One region of the Bacillus sp. PK6-16 genome, then DNA from elsewhere that is predicted to be linked to it. Evidence: riboswitches for the same ligand, from Rfam matches in the RefSeq annotation. Region 1 holds a riboswitch; each other region holds the start of a gene.

Region 1 (3,202 bases):
TGGTGAAATTGTTCGTTACGGTTATAGTCAACATGAACATATACGAAATCATGAAACGTTACTTGCGTCGAAGTTAGTTGAAACGACGAACGGATCTTGGGGTGAGGAAAGACTCTATTTAGAAGAGACACGCCAAGAGCTTCGTGAAAAAATCTTATCGTATAAAGCAACATCTGCTGATAAGAAGCGTATGCAGGAGATTGAAAGTGATCTTCGAAAGCAAAAGGCTAAAATTAAAGAAGTAGAAAAAGAATATATTGAAAATGCGAAAGTAATCGGCGCAACTTTATCGAAATGTGCCATTGATTCACTTATTTATGAGCGTACATTTGATTTAGTTGTTGTAGATGAAGTAAGTATGGCATATGTTCCGCAAATTGCATTAGCTGCTTCACTTGGAAAACGTATCGTCGTTTGCGGTGACTTTTTACAGTTACCTCCAATTGCGATGGCAAATCATGAACTCGTTCGCAAATGGCTTGGGGAAGATATGTTTTACCATGCTGGGATTGTTGAGTCTGTTAATAAATCAGAAGCACATCCGAACCTATTTATGTTGCAGGAACAAAGACGTATGCATGCAGATATATCGAAGTTTACGAATTCGTTTATTTATAAAAATAGAGTATACGATCATCCGTCTGTTTCAGAGCGTAAAGAACTTGCGCAATTGCAGCCGTTCGCAAATGAAGCGAGTGTTTTATTTGATACGAGCCAAATGGGAGCTTTTTCGTTAAAAGATGCTGCTTCTGGTTCACGTTTTAACATTATGTCTGGTTTAGTAGCAATGCAAATTATGTTAATCGGATTGTTAGACGGTGTGCAATCCATTGGTGTTGTGACGCCTTACAGAGCGCAGTCACGCTTTTTATCGACGTGTATGAGAGAAATGTTGCAGAGAACGAAATATCAAAACATACCAGTTTTAGCGGCGACAGTTCATAAGTTCCAAGGTTCTGAAAGAGATATGATGATTTTTGATACGGTTGACAGTTATCCGCAAGAACGACCTGGCGTATTATTCTTTGATCACAAAAACCATCGCCTCGTCAATGTAGCAGTGACAAGGGCGAGAGGGAAGTTCATTCAATTATCAGATTGCCATTATATGCGTAAAAACCTTTCGAGAAAACAAGCGTTATCACAATTAACAGCTCATATAGAACGTCACGGAAATGTGTATGATCGCACGACATCAAGACAATTGTGGGAACGAAAAATATCGAAACGTTTACGCTGGTTTATGGAAATGAATCTTGAGGAAACGAAAGGGCTATTAAAAGATATTTTAGCAGCAAAACGAAAAATTATTATTTCACTTCCAAGTACAAAACAAGTGGATAAGCGAGTATGGCAAGCGTTAATGCGTACAAATGCGCAAATAACAGTGTATAGTGACGGACCAGTTCCACTGAAAAATGTAAAGTTACAAAGACAAAATAAAGCATTCCCGTTCCTAGTAATCGATGATGAAATCTTCTGGGCAGGCGCACCGCTTACATCTCAAATGATGTTTGAAGGTAGTACGGAATTTCCGTACGTATGTGCAAGACTGCAAGCACCTGAGACAATTGGTGTATTAAAAGGATTTTTAGATATTCGGTAAATTCGGATAGGAATTCCTTGACTTTTACTTGGAATGAACTTAGAATAAAAAATAATTTAATATAATTTTATGAAAATTCTTATCACGAGAGGTGGAGGGACTGGCCCTATGATACCTCGGCAGCGGATTCGTTATGAATACTGTGCCAATTCCAGCAAGGTAACTTGAAAGATAAGAAAGAAGCTCATTTTGACTGTATATACAGAAGCCTCTTTCTATCTTTTAGAAAGAGGCTTTTTTACGTGAAAATAAAAGGAGGAAGAAAAATGGGAGCGACAGGAGTAGCGTCACAAAGAAAAACAATTGAAGAGAGTATCGAAAGAAATAAGGAAAAGTACATAGAAACAAGTCATGATATTCATGCGAATCCGGAGATTGGAAACCAAGAGTTTTACGCATCAAGAACGTTAAGTTTATTACTAGGTAGTGCAGGGTTTCAGTTGCAGCACAATATAGCTGGACATAAAACGGGATTTATCGCGCGAAAAAGCTCTGGAAAACAAGGACCGGCAATTGCATTTTTAGCGGAGTACGACGCTTTACCAGGACTCGGTCATGCGTGTGGTCACAATTTAATCGGCACAATTAGTGTTGCAGCAGCAATCGCATTATCAGAAACACTTGAAGAAATTGGCGGAGAAGTTGTCGTGTTTGGTACGCCAGCAGAAGAAGGAGGGCCAAATGGTAGCGCGAAATCAAGTTATGTAAAGGCAGGTTTATTTAAAGACATTGATGCGGCGCTTATGATTCATCCGAGCGGAAAAACAGCGACAACGAGTCCTTCACTAGCAGTCGATCCACTTGATTTTCATTTTTACGGAAAAACAGCTCACGCTGCAGCTTCGCCAGAAGAAGGGATTAACGCATTAGATGCGATTATTCAGCTCTATAACGGTATTAATGCACTTCGCCAACAACTTCCGTCAGACGTGAGAATTCATGGCGTCATTACAGAAGGAGGAAAAGCACCTAACATTATTCCTGACTACGCTGCAGCAAGATTCTTCATCCGTGCAGCAACGCGAAAAAGATGTGCAGAAGTAACAGAAAAAGTAAAAAATATTGCTGAGGGAGCAGCGTTAGCAACAGGTGCAAAAGTAAAAATCCATCAATTCCAAAATGAAATCGATGAATTACTCGTAACAAAAACATATAACGATATTGTAGCGGAAGAACTAGAACTATTAGGTGAAGATGTAAATCGTAAAGAAAGAGTAGGAATCGGTTCAACCGACGCAGGAAACGTAAGTCAAGTCGTACCGACAATTCATCCGTACATTAAAATCGGACCAGATGATTTAATTGCACATACAAATGAATTTAGAGAAGCAGCACGTTCAGAACTTGGAGATAAAGCATTAATTACATCGGCAAAAGCATTAGCAAATACGGCGTATCGATTAATTACGGAAGAAGGGTTGTTAGAGAAGGTGAAGGAGGAGTTTAGAGAGGCGCAGAGGAATCAAGGGTAAGGGGATTAAGGTACTTTTTTCGAATAGCAATCTAAATAATAAGTAGAGATATAAAAAAGAACATTGAAAATCAATGTTCTTTTTTTATTACTAATCATTAATTTTGTTGGATTTTCTCATAAAG
Region 2 (3,202 bases), 500 kb from region 1:
TCAATCAGAAATATTAAATGAAGCAGATGTTTTTATTACACATGGCGGTATGAATAGCGTACACGATGCCATTCATTATAATGTCCCATTTGTAATAATACCGCATGATAAAGATCAGCCTATGATAGCGCAAAGATTAACTGAACTGGAAGCAGCACATAGACTATTGAAAGAACATGTTAATGTGTACACTTTAAAAGAGGCCGTAACAGATGTACTTTCAAATGAAAAGTATAAACATGGTATAAGAAAACTTAATGATAGCTTTTTAGAATGTGGTGGTTCAAAAGAAGCCATTGCAGTTATTGAATCTCTTTTAAATAAAGTAAAACTTTAATTGGTGGGGCTTTACTGCCTGCAAATAGCGGGATAAATAGTCGTAACTGTATACAAGCATAGAGGTTCTCACCTTTATGCTTGTGTATTCTTATCCAGCAAATTGTACAGCAGTATTTGCATGTAAAAAAGCAGTATCAAAAACGGGAACAGTAAGATCATTTTGGGAGATGAGTAAAGGTATTTCAGTGCAGCCTAATAATATACCTTCAGCGCCGTTTTGAATTAATGATTTTGTAATTTGTAATAACCTTTTTTTAGATGTTTCTGAAATGATCCCTCTACTTAATTCATCTAATATGACATGGTGGATAAAAGTTCTTTCCTCGTCATTTGGGATAATTGTCTCAATGTTATATTTCGCTAATCGTGATTTATAGAAATCTTGCTCCATCGTTTGTTTTGTTCCTAATAGTCCGATACGTTTTATATTCTGTTCTACCATTTCTTTAGCACTTACATCACCAATGTGAAGAAGCGGGATAGATATTGCTTGTTCTACCTCCTCGGCAAATAGATGTACAGTATTTGAACACATTAATAAACATTCAGCCCCAGATTTTTCAACTTTCTTTGCAACTGTAACTAGTTCATTTTTCACTTCTTCATATTGATAGTTTTGTAATAAAGTAGTTACTTCACCAAAGTCCATACTATATAAAATTAGCTTCGCATTTTGATCGTATTGAGAGAGTGTAAGTGTATTAATATGTTTATAGTATAATGATGTAGATTCCCAACTTAATCCTCCAATCAAACCAATAACTTTCATAATGCATTCCTCCCGAAACGATTTTGAATTCATTATTTCACAATTCCGATAAGAATACAATGATTTAAATGTGCTATTTAATAAAAAATAAAAATAGTAAGAAAAGTGTTGAAATTTACATTCTTTAGTGCCATAATACGAATTACAAATTAATACTTATCCAGAGAGGTGGAGGGAACGGCCCTAAGAAACCTCAGCAACCCCTATGCAATTTTATAGGAAGGTGCTAATTCCGCAGAGGACACGATGTGTTTTTTGAAAGATAAGAGGATTCTTGAAAGTGAAAGAAAATGACCTCTTATGTAAGAGGTCATTTTTTTGTTGTATAGAAAGGGAGTGTCGATGCATAATTCATTTTTAAATTAAATATAGAGTAATAAAAGTTGACTAATATGAGAGGGGAATTGTCATGAATAAATTATCAACAAAGTTAGTAGTAGCAATCGGTATTGGAGCAGCATTATACGGGATATTAGGACTTTGGGGATTTTCTATTGCACCGAATACATTTATTAAACCAGCATTAGCTATATTAACTGTTTTTGGAGCATTATTTGGTCCAGTGGCAGGACTGTTAATTGGACTTATCGGTCATACCGTAACAGATACGATTGCTGGATGGGGTATTTGGTGGGGATGGGTTATTAGTTCAGGAATTATTGGTTTTTCAATGGGGCTTATTCAAAAAAGAGTTGGTTTTAGTGTGAAAAACGGGTCGTTTAACAAGGGAGATATTTCTTATTTAGCAATTACTGGGCTAGTTGGTATTGTCATTGCTATTATATTTGCTGGGGCATTCGATATTATTGTGATGGGAGAACCATTTGACAAAATTGTTATCCAAGTATTAGGAGCAACAATTTCCGATGTCATCGTTTTCTTAATACTTGGATTGCCACTTACAATTGGTTTGGCGAAATCCAATAAGAAACATACACATTTAAAAATTGAAAAGTAGGGATGTTAACATGCAACCAATTATTTCGTTTGAACAATTCACCTTTCAATATGGGCATGCTGCGCAGCCTACTTTAAGTGATATTACCTTTCATATATACCCTGGGGAAAAAGTATTAATTGCTGGACGAAGTGGTTCAGGAAAGTCGACATTAGCTCATTGTATAAATGGGCTAATCCCATTTTCTTACGAAGGGAATAGCACAGGTAACGTTTTAATTGCCGGTAAAGACCCAAGGGAAGGAAGTATTTTTGAACAAAGTAAACAGGTAGGAACAATTTTACAAGATCAAGATGCTCAATTTATTGGTCTGACAGTAGAAGAAGATGTAGCTTTTTATTTAGAAAATGAATGTGTAAAGCAAGATAACATGAAAAAGATTGTTTCGGACTCATTAAGAAAGGTGAAGATGCATACGTTTCATAAACAAAGTCCACATGAATTATCAGGAGGTCAAAAGCAAACAGTTTCTCTTGCTGGTTTATTAACAACGAATGCGGATATATTATTGTTCGATGAACCATTAGCGAACTTAGATCCACTAAGCGCCATACATACGATAGAACTTATGAAAGATATACATGAGCAGTATAATAAAACGATTGTTATTATCGAACATAGGATAGAAGAAATTTTAAAACTGGATTTAGACAAAGTTATATTAATTGATGAAGGTAAAGTCATTGCGATGGGAACACCAAAAGAAATCTTAGCGTCAAATATATTACCACGTATTGGCTTAAGAGAGCCTATTTACATCGAAGCATTAAAGAGATTACATTTTGATCGTAATAATGACGTAATATATCCAATGGAAAACCTTCAAAAAGAAAAGGTAAGCAACGTTATAAAAGAGTGGATGGAGAAACAAGTCATATTAGAAAGGAATGCTAAAAACAAGGAATTACTTAAAGTGGAGAATTTATCATTTTCATATCCTAATAAACAAAAAGTATTAGAAAATGTAAACCTTTTAATATATGAAGGAGAAATTGTGGCACTGTTAGGACATAATGGAGCAGGGAAATCAACATTAGCTCATAGTCTTATAGGTATAAACAAAATGAAAAATGGGAAAATTTCGTTAAAAGGTGAAGATATTAGTTCTTGGTCTATTCGTAAACGTGGGGAAATCA
Region 3 (3,202 bases), 2.4 Mb from region 1:
TAATGAGTGCAATCATGATTGCTGGGAAAAATAGTTGCCACCATTCTCCGCTCAATAATGTCCCGAGTGCGTCATTCGTCATCGTCCCCCAACTTGCCGCTGGTGATTGTACCCCAAGTCCTATAAAGCTTAAAAATGATTCTGAAAAAATAGCTGCCGGAATTGTAAATGATAAATTGACGATAATAATGCCTGTTAAATTCGGAATTAAATGCCCATATATAATTTTCATATGTGATGTACCTAATCGCTCTGCTGCAATAACAAACTCTCGTTGTTTTAAAGACAATACTTGTGCTCGAATGAGACGAGCCATTCCAATCCATCCCGTTAATGCAAGGGCGATAATAATGGTGAAAAGACCTGGTTTCATAACAATTAATAGTAAAATAACAATTAATAAATATGGGATGCCGTATAATACTTCAATTCCTCTTATAATCCACTCATCAATTAACGTTCCAAGGCGATTACGCCCTCTCACGTATCCACTAAATCCACCAATCAGTACACCAAGCCCTATATCGAGGGCAGCTGCTACTAATCCCACTGTTAGTGAAATCTTCCCACCAGCCCAAGTACGTGCCCAAATATCTCTCCCTAAATCATCTGTTCCAAACCAATGTTCACTACTCGGCGGTAAATTTGTTGCCTCTTTTACTTGTTCACTCGCAGTAAATGGCGTTAAACTTTCGCCAATAAGCGAGAAAACAATAATTAGCAATAACGTCACTGTTCCTAAAACTGCGATTGGATTCGATATAAACTTACGAAACACTTCTTTCTTTCTGCTAATCGTTTGCTGATTTTTATTTATCGTTAATTCTTTTTTCTCTTCATTTGTTAATAACTGGTCATTAATTTCATAAGCTCCCATTTTAATATCCCCCCTCCTTATGTAATAGAACGAATACGTGGATCAACAATACGGTGAATAATATCTGTAATGAAAATACAAGCAATTAATAATGCACTATAAAAAATCGTTGTTCCCATAATCACCGGATAGTCTCGGTTAAAAATACTATCTACAAAATATTTTCCTAGGCCAGGAATTGAAAAGATTTTTTCAATAACGAAAGTCCCTGTTAAAAGTCCAGCCATTAACGGTCCCACAAATGTAAGTACTGGAACAATCGCATTTCGAAGAGCATGTCTTATAATAATCTTCTTAATTGGTATGCCTTTTGCTCTTGCTAGCTTAATATAATCACTCTGCAGTACTTCGATCATATTAGAACGAACAAACCTTGTAATAACTGCGATTGGCCCTAACGCTAATGCAAAGGATGGCAATACTGTATGTTCGAATGTTCCCCAAGAGGCTACTGGTAAAAGCTCAAATTGGATAGCGAATACTTGTATAAATAGTGGTGCTAAAATAAAACTTGGAATAGAAATACCTAGAATTGCGAGCAAACTCACACTATAGTCAATTACTCTCCCATGATATAGAGCAGCAAATGTCCCTGCCGCAATTCCTACCAACAATGAAATAACAAGTGCTTGTAGACCAATAATTGCTGATGGACCAAAGCCAGTTGTTATAATTTCTGATACACCTTGCCCGGTTGATTGAACAGATTCGCCAAAATCAAAATGAACTACACCGTCTAAATAAGCAATATATTGATTCCATAACGGTTCATCAAGGTGATACTTCGCTCTCATGTTTTGGATCACTTCTTCAGGAAAGATTTTTGCATCTGATGAAAATGGATCCCCCGGAATAATATGCATAATTAGAAATGTCACTGTCGTAATAACCCATAGTGTGAACACCATAACCGATAATTTTTTAATTACATACACTTCAATAACCCCCTAAATACATGTTTTTACTTTGTTTTATGAATGTACTTTTCCATTACTCCCTTTTCTCTTTTTAGAATACAAAAAGCCTTGATCTTAAAAAATAAGATCAAGGCTTAACAAACAAAGGCCCATCACTTATCTTTCAAGACTTGCTTGCTGGAATTAGCACGGTGTTCTTATTACAGAACCCGTTGCTGAGGTGTCATAGGGCCAGTCCCTCTACCTCTCTGGATAAGTAAATTGCTATATTATTATTTAGTTCAAATTGTATATCTCGAATTATAATTCTGAAAAATTGAAAAGTCAATCTAATTGGATAAATTTAGAAAAGTCAGTTTTTAATTCTTTTATCGAAATTACAGTTTTCGGCTTATAATAAAAAGAAATGATATTAAAGGAGTTATAAGATGGACCCCTTACTTCTTGCTACTATAGGATTACCCTTAACAATCGTTATACTTGTCATCATCGGCTTCTATAAACTCTTTATTAAAAAGAAACGTATTACTTCTTTTTATACTCCTTTCGATAATATTACCGGGCAAACTATTTCCGAATTTCACGAAGAACAGAAGGTATTAGTATCCGAGGATGAAGACGGAGATGGTAAGAAGAAAAAATAACCTTGCATAGGCAAGGTTATTTTTTCGTTTCTGCTTGAAAACGTTTATAGTATGTCGATGCTGTTGCAAAATTAATTTCTATATCACGAATCAACGATGAATCTTCTTCTTTCGCTAACTTCTGTAATTTTTTCATTGCTTGTTCCGATTCATTCAAGAAACCGACATATACCTCATGTTCTTGCTCTTTCGACTTCGGAACACGAATTTCTTTTCGTATATGATCAATATCTTCTAACATGCTCGTTGTTACCTTTTGCACATCTTCTTTATATGTAGCAGTCGTTATTTCCTTACCGCCCTTTTCTTTTGCCACTTCAAATAACTGCAGTGCGTTATTAATTTCTTTATTCATTTTCAAATCGTATTTTTCATGTACTGCACGGTATTCTTTCATTTCTTCTGTTTGTTCTGTAGATTGCTCTACCTTTTCTTTCGGTTCTTTCGTATCCTTATTTCCATTACATCCTGCTAGAAGGATCATACTTCCCATTACAGCAATACCCAAAACCTTCTTCATCTCTTCTTCTCCTTTTATCTACAGCTACTACTCATTATAGTTTCTTTTATCTCCACTTGTTATTATACCGAGAACGCCCTACTTTTTACACTTAAGACGACATCGTAATATATATACCAACATGTTTGTCACAGTATCGTCACTTTATACAAATAACTTTTGCACTGCTTTACTACAGCACCTTACAAAACTATATGAGGTATTTCAAAGAAATGAAAAAAGAACTGATTCAAATATTCCCTTT
Region 4 (3,202 bases), 2.6 Mb from region 1:
CGAGGCGCCCATTGCTTGCGCTGCTTCAATTACTCCTTTCGGAACGGAAACAAGGTTTGTTTCAACCATTCTAGCAATACCAATTGATGCGACTAACGTCATCGGGAAAATTGCTGCTGCTGTTCCAATCGTCGTTCCGATAACACTTCTCGTTAGTGGACTTAACGCTACTAAAAAGATAATGAATGGTACCGGACGAATTGTATTAATTATGATGTTAAGAATAGAAAAGACCCATTTATTTTCTAAAAAGTTTCCTTTTCTCGTTACATATAAAAGTAAACCTAGCGGTATACCAAGAATTGTAGCAAATATAAGGGTTACAATTACCATTAAGAGGGTATCCCCCGTCGCATCTAGTATGCGCGGCCAAAATATACTCCAATCAACTCGCATGAGCTTCTACCTCCTTCAGCTGCACTTGCAGTCTTAGATGTTGTAATGCTTTTTGAATTTCCCTCTGCTCACCTTGCAACTCTACAAGAAGATTTCCAAATAGCACATTTTGAAGTTCAATAATATTTCCGTACAGTACATTTACATCGACGTTATAGTTTTTTGCGATATATGATAGTACCGGCTGTCCTGTCTCCTCACCAGTAAATGTTAGACGATAAATTTGACCACCATTTTGAATTTTCGCTAGAACACTTTCTGGTAAATGATCATTAATAACAGAACGTACAAAGTTTTGAGTCGTCTTTGTTTTTGGTTGTGTGAAAACATCGAACAGTTTTCCTTCTTCAATAACTTTTCCCTTCTCCATTACAGCTACACGGTGACAAATTTCTTTCACAACATGCATTTCATGTGTAATAAGAAGAATTGTTAAATTGTATTCTCGATTTACTTTCTTTAATAAGTTTAGAATTTCTGTCGTCGTTTCTGGATCTAAGGCCGATGTTGCCTCATCACATATAAGAATATCTGGCGATGTCGCAAGTGCTCTAGCAATGCCCACACGCTGCTTTTGTCCACCTGATAGCTGCTCTGGGTAATAGTTTGCTTTATCTTCTAACCCTACAAACTTCAGCAGTTCATTTACTCTTTCTTTTATCTCATTCTTTGGCACTTTCGCTAACTTTAATGGATAAGCAATATTTCCAAATACTGTTCTTGAATTAAATAAATTAAAACTTTGAAAAATCATTCCAATTCTTTGTCTCAGTTTACGTAATTCTTTCGTCGATAATGATGTAATGTCTTTATCATCTATTGAAATCGTTCCTGCCGTCGGTCTCTCTAACATATTTACTAAGCGTAATAACGTACTCTTTCCAGCGCCACTAAAACCGATAATGCCAAAAATTTCGCCTTTCTCAACTGATAATGTTACATCCTTCACCGCATGAACAGATTGCCCAGCTGATTCATACACTTTACTTACATTGTTAAAAGAAATCATTTTTCCCCCTCCTATATGCTGTAAAAACTTGAAGTAGAGCTTTCGAGGTAAAATAAAAAGTGCTCTCCTTCTTATCAACCATAAAGATAAGAAGGAGAGCACTTATATGTACTCGTTCACATCTTCTCATCTTCCAAGCCTTTATATGGCTTGCTGGAGTTAGCACGGTATTAAAAAAACCCGTTGCTGAGGTATCGTAGGGCCAGTCCCTCCACCTCTCTGGATAAGAATGTATCGATTTAATTGTCGTTTAATTAATTCTCATTATAGAACTCAGAATAATAAGAGTCAATACATTTTTTAGAAAAATATTAATTATTCCTTTATTAAAATTTTCAGATGAAACTTCATGAGAAAATAGTAACTTTCAAGGTTATTTAAAATTCTTCTTCCTCATATTTTTAAACAGGAGAATCCTCTCTACGAATTGAATAAATTTATTTGAATATGAAACTCGGAGGAAGATAAATATATGAAAACAGCTCTTTTACTCGTCGATATTCAAAACGATTATTTTCCAAATGGAAAGATGGAATTGCGTAATCCAGTAGAAGCAAGCGAATATGCTAATCAGTTATTACAACACTTTAGAACAAACAGCGAACCTATTCTTCATATCCAACACGTAGCTATAAAAGATGACGCTACTTTTTTCCTACCTAATACAGAAGGTGTACATATTCACGAAAGCGTACGTCCACTTAGAGAAGAAACAGTTATAGTCAAACATTATCCAAATAGCTTCCGAGAAACTAATCTTCTAGAGCAATTAAAACGTTTAAATATTGAACATGTCGTTGTATGTGGGATGATGACTCATATGTGTATCGATGCTACAGTAAGGGCTGCATTCGATTTTGGCTTTCAATGTACCGTTATACATGATGCTTGTGCTACAAAAGACCTTTCTTTTAAGAACGCTACTATACCAGCTGTTTACATTCACAATACAATTTTAGCTAGCTTAAATGGCGTATATGCAAATGTAATAAGCACGCAAGAATTTTTAGCTACATAAAAAACACTCCTTTCAGTGAGCAAAACCGAAAGGAGTGTTCCTTGTCGAACCATAGATTTTCTTTCAAATTGTATTATACAGGAAATTCTCAAAATGAATACTAAAAAATATGACTAATAAGTCAACTTTTCTCATCATTTTATCTCTGTTCACATGTTTATCCCGCTATTAATAGGTTTTAGCTCATTCCCTTCGAACGATGGTAGTATATAGGATTTCAATTTTAAAAGGAGCTCTTCACATTCTGTGAAGAGCTCCTCTACTATTTCTTATAAAGTTTCAGAAGTAGTTTTTGCTTGCATGTGAAGTGCTAAGTAATCAGGTCCACCAGCTTTAGAGTCTGTACCAGACATGTTAAAGCCACCGAATGGTTGGTAACCTACGATTGCACCAGTACATCCACGGTTGAAGTATAAGTTACCAACGTGGAAGTCTTCGCGTGCTTTTTCAATATGGTCACGGTTGTTAGTAATAACAGCACCTGTTAAACCGTATTCCGTATTATTTGCAATTGCAAGTGCATGATCGAAGTCTTTCGCTTTACAGAATGCTACTACTGGTCCGAAGATTTCTTCTTTCATTAAGCGAGCATCTTCTGCAACGTCAGCAACGATTGTTGGTTGGATGAACCAGCCTTTAGAATCGTCTCCTTCGCCACCTGCTAAGATTCTACCTTCTTCTTTACCAATTGCAACATAGCTCATTACTTTATCGAATGCAGCTTGGTCATTAACAGGACCCATGTTTGTACCTAATACTGCTGGGTTAGCAACTGTTAA

What was found. A riboswitch is a leader RNA that binds a small molecule or an ion and turns the genes downstream of it on or off. The one in region 1 is predicted to bind S-adenosylmethionine.
Region 2: another riboswitch for S-adenosylmethionine. It lies ahead of M1D66_RS14215 (ECF-type riboflavin transporter substrate-binding protein); the one in region 1 lies ahead of M1D66_RS11600 (M20 family metallopeptidase).
Region 3: another riboswitch for S-adenosylmethionine. It lies ahead of M1D66_RS26225 (ABC transporter permease); the one in region 1 lies ahead of M1D66_RS11600 (M20 family metallopeptidase).
Region 4: another riboswitch for S-adenosylmethionine. It lies ahead of M1D66_RS25495 (methionine ABC transporter ATP-binding protein); the one in region 1 lies ahead of M1D66_RS11600 (M20 family metallopeptidase).

Annotation. Positions count from the first base shown of each region.
Region 1 is NZ_CP096511.1:2,253,131-2,256,332, forward strand. Features, by position in the region: gene M1D66_RS11595 (AAA domain-containing protein) at 1-1,606, shown strand, start outside; SAM riboswitch class I at 1,683-1,784, shown strand; gene M1D66_RS11600 (M20 family metallopeptidase) at 1,873-3,078, shown strand.
Region 2 is NZ_CP096511.1:2,752,411-2,755,612, reverse strand. Features, by position in the region: gene M1D66_RS14225 (macrolide family glycosyltransferase) at 1-337, shown strand, start outside; gene M1D66_RS14220 (aspartate/glutamate racemase family protein) at 428-1,108, opposite strand; SAM riboswitch class I at 1,262-1,377, shown strand; gene M1D66_RS14215 (ECF-type riboflavin transporter substrate-binding protein) at 1,518-2,066, shown strand; gene M1D66_RS14210 (ABC transporter ATP-binding protein) at 2,077-3,202, shown strand, end outside.
Region 3 is NZ_CP096511.1:5,116,653-5,119,854, forward strand. Features, by position in the region: gene M1D66_RS26220 (ABC transporter permease) at 1-877, opposite strand, end outside; gene M1D66_RS26225 (ABC transporter permease) at 895-1,812, opposite strand; SAM riboswitch class I at 1,948-2,053, opposite strand; gene M1D66_RS26230 (DUF3951 domain-containing protein) at 2,223-2,438, shown strand; gene M1D66_RS26235 (hypothetical protein) at 2,455-2,958, opposite strand.
Region 4 is NZ_CP096511.1:4,973,017-4,976,218, forward strand. Features, by position in the region: gene M1D66_RS25490 (methionine ABC transporter permease) at 1-396, opposite strand, end outside; gene M1D66_RS25495 (methionine ABC transporter ATP-binding protein) at 386-1,405, opposite strand; SAM riboswitch class I at 1,529-1,635, opposite strand; partial or broken gene M1D66_RS25500 (cysteine hydrolase family protein) at 1,878-2,442, shown strand; gene pruA (L-glutamate gamma-semialdehyde dehydrogenase) at 2,693-3,202, opposite strand, start outside.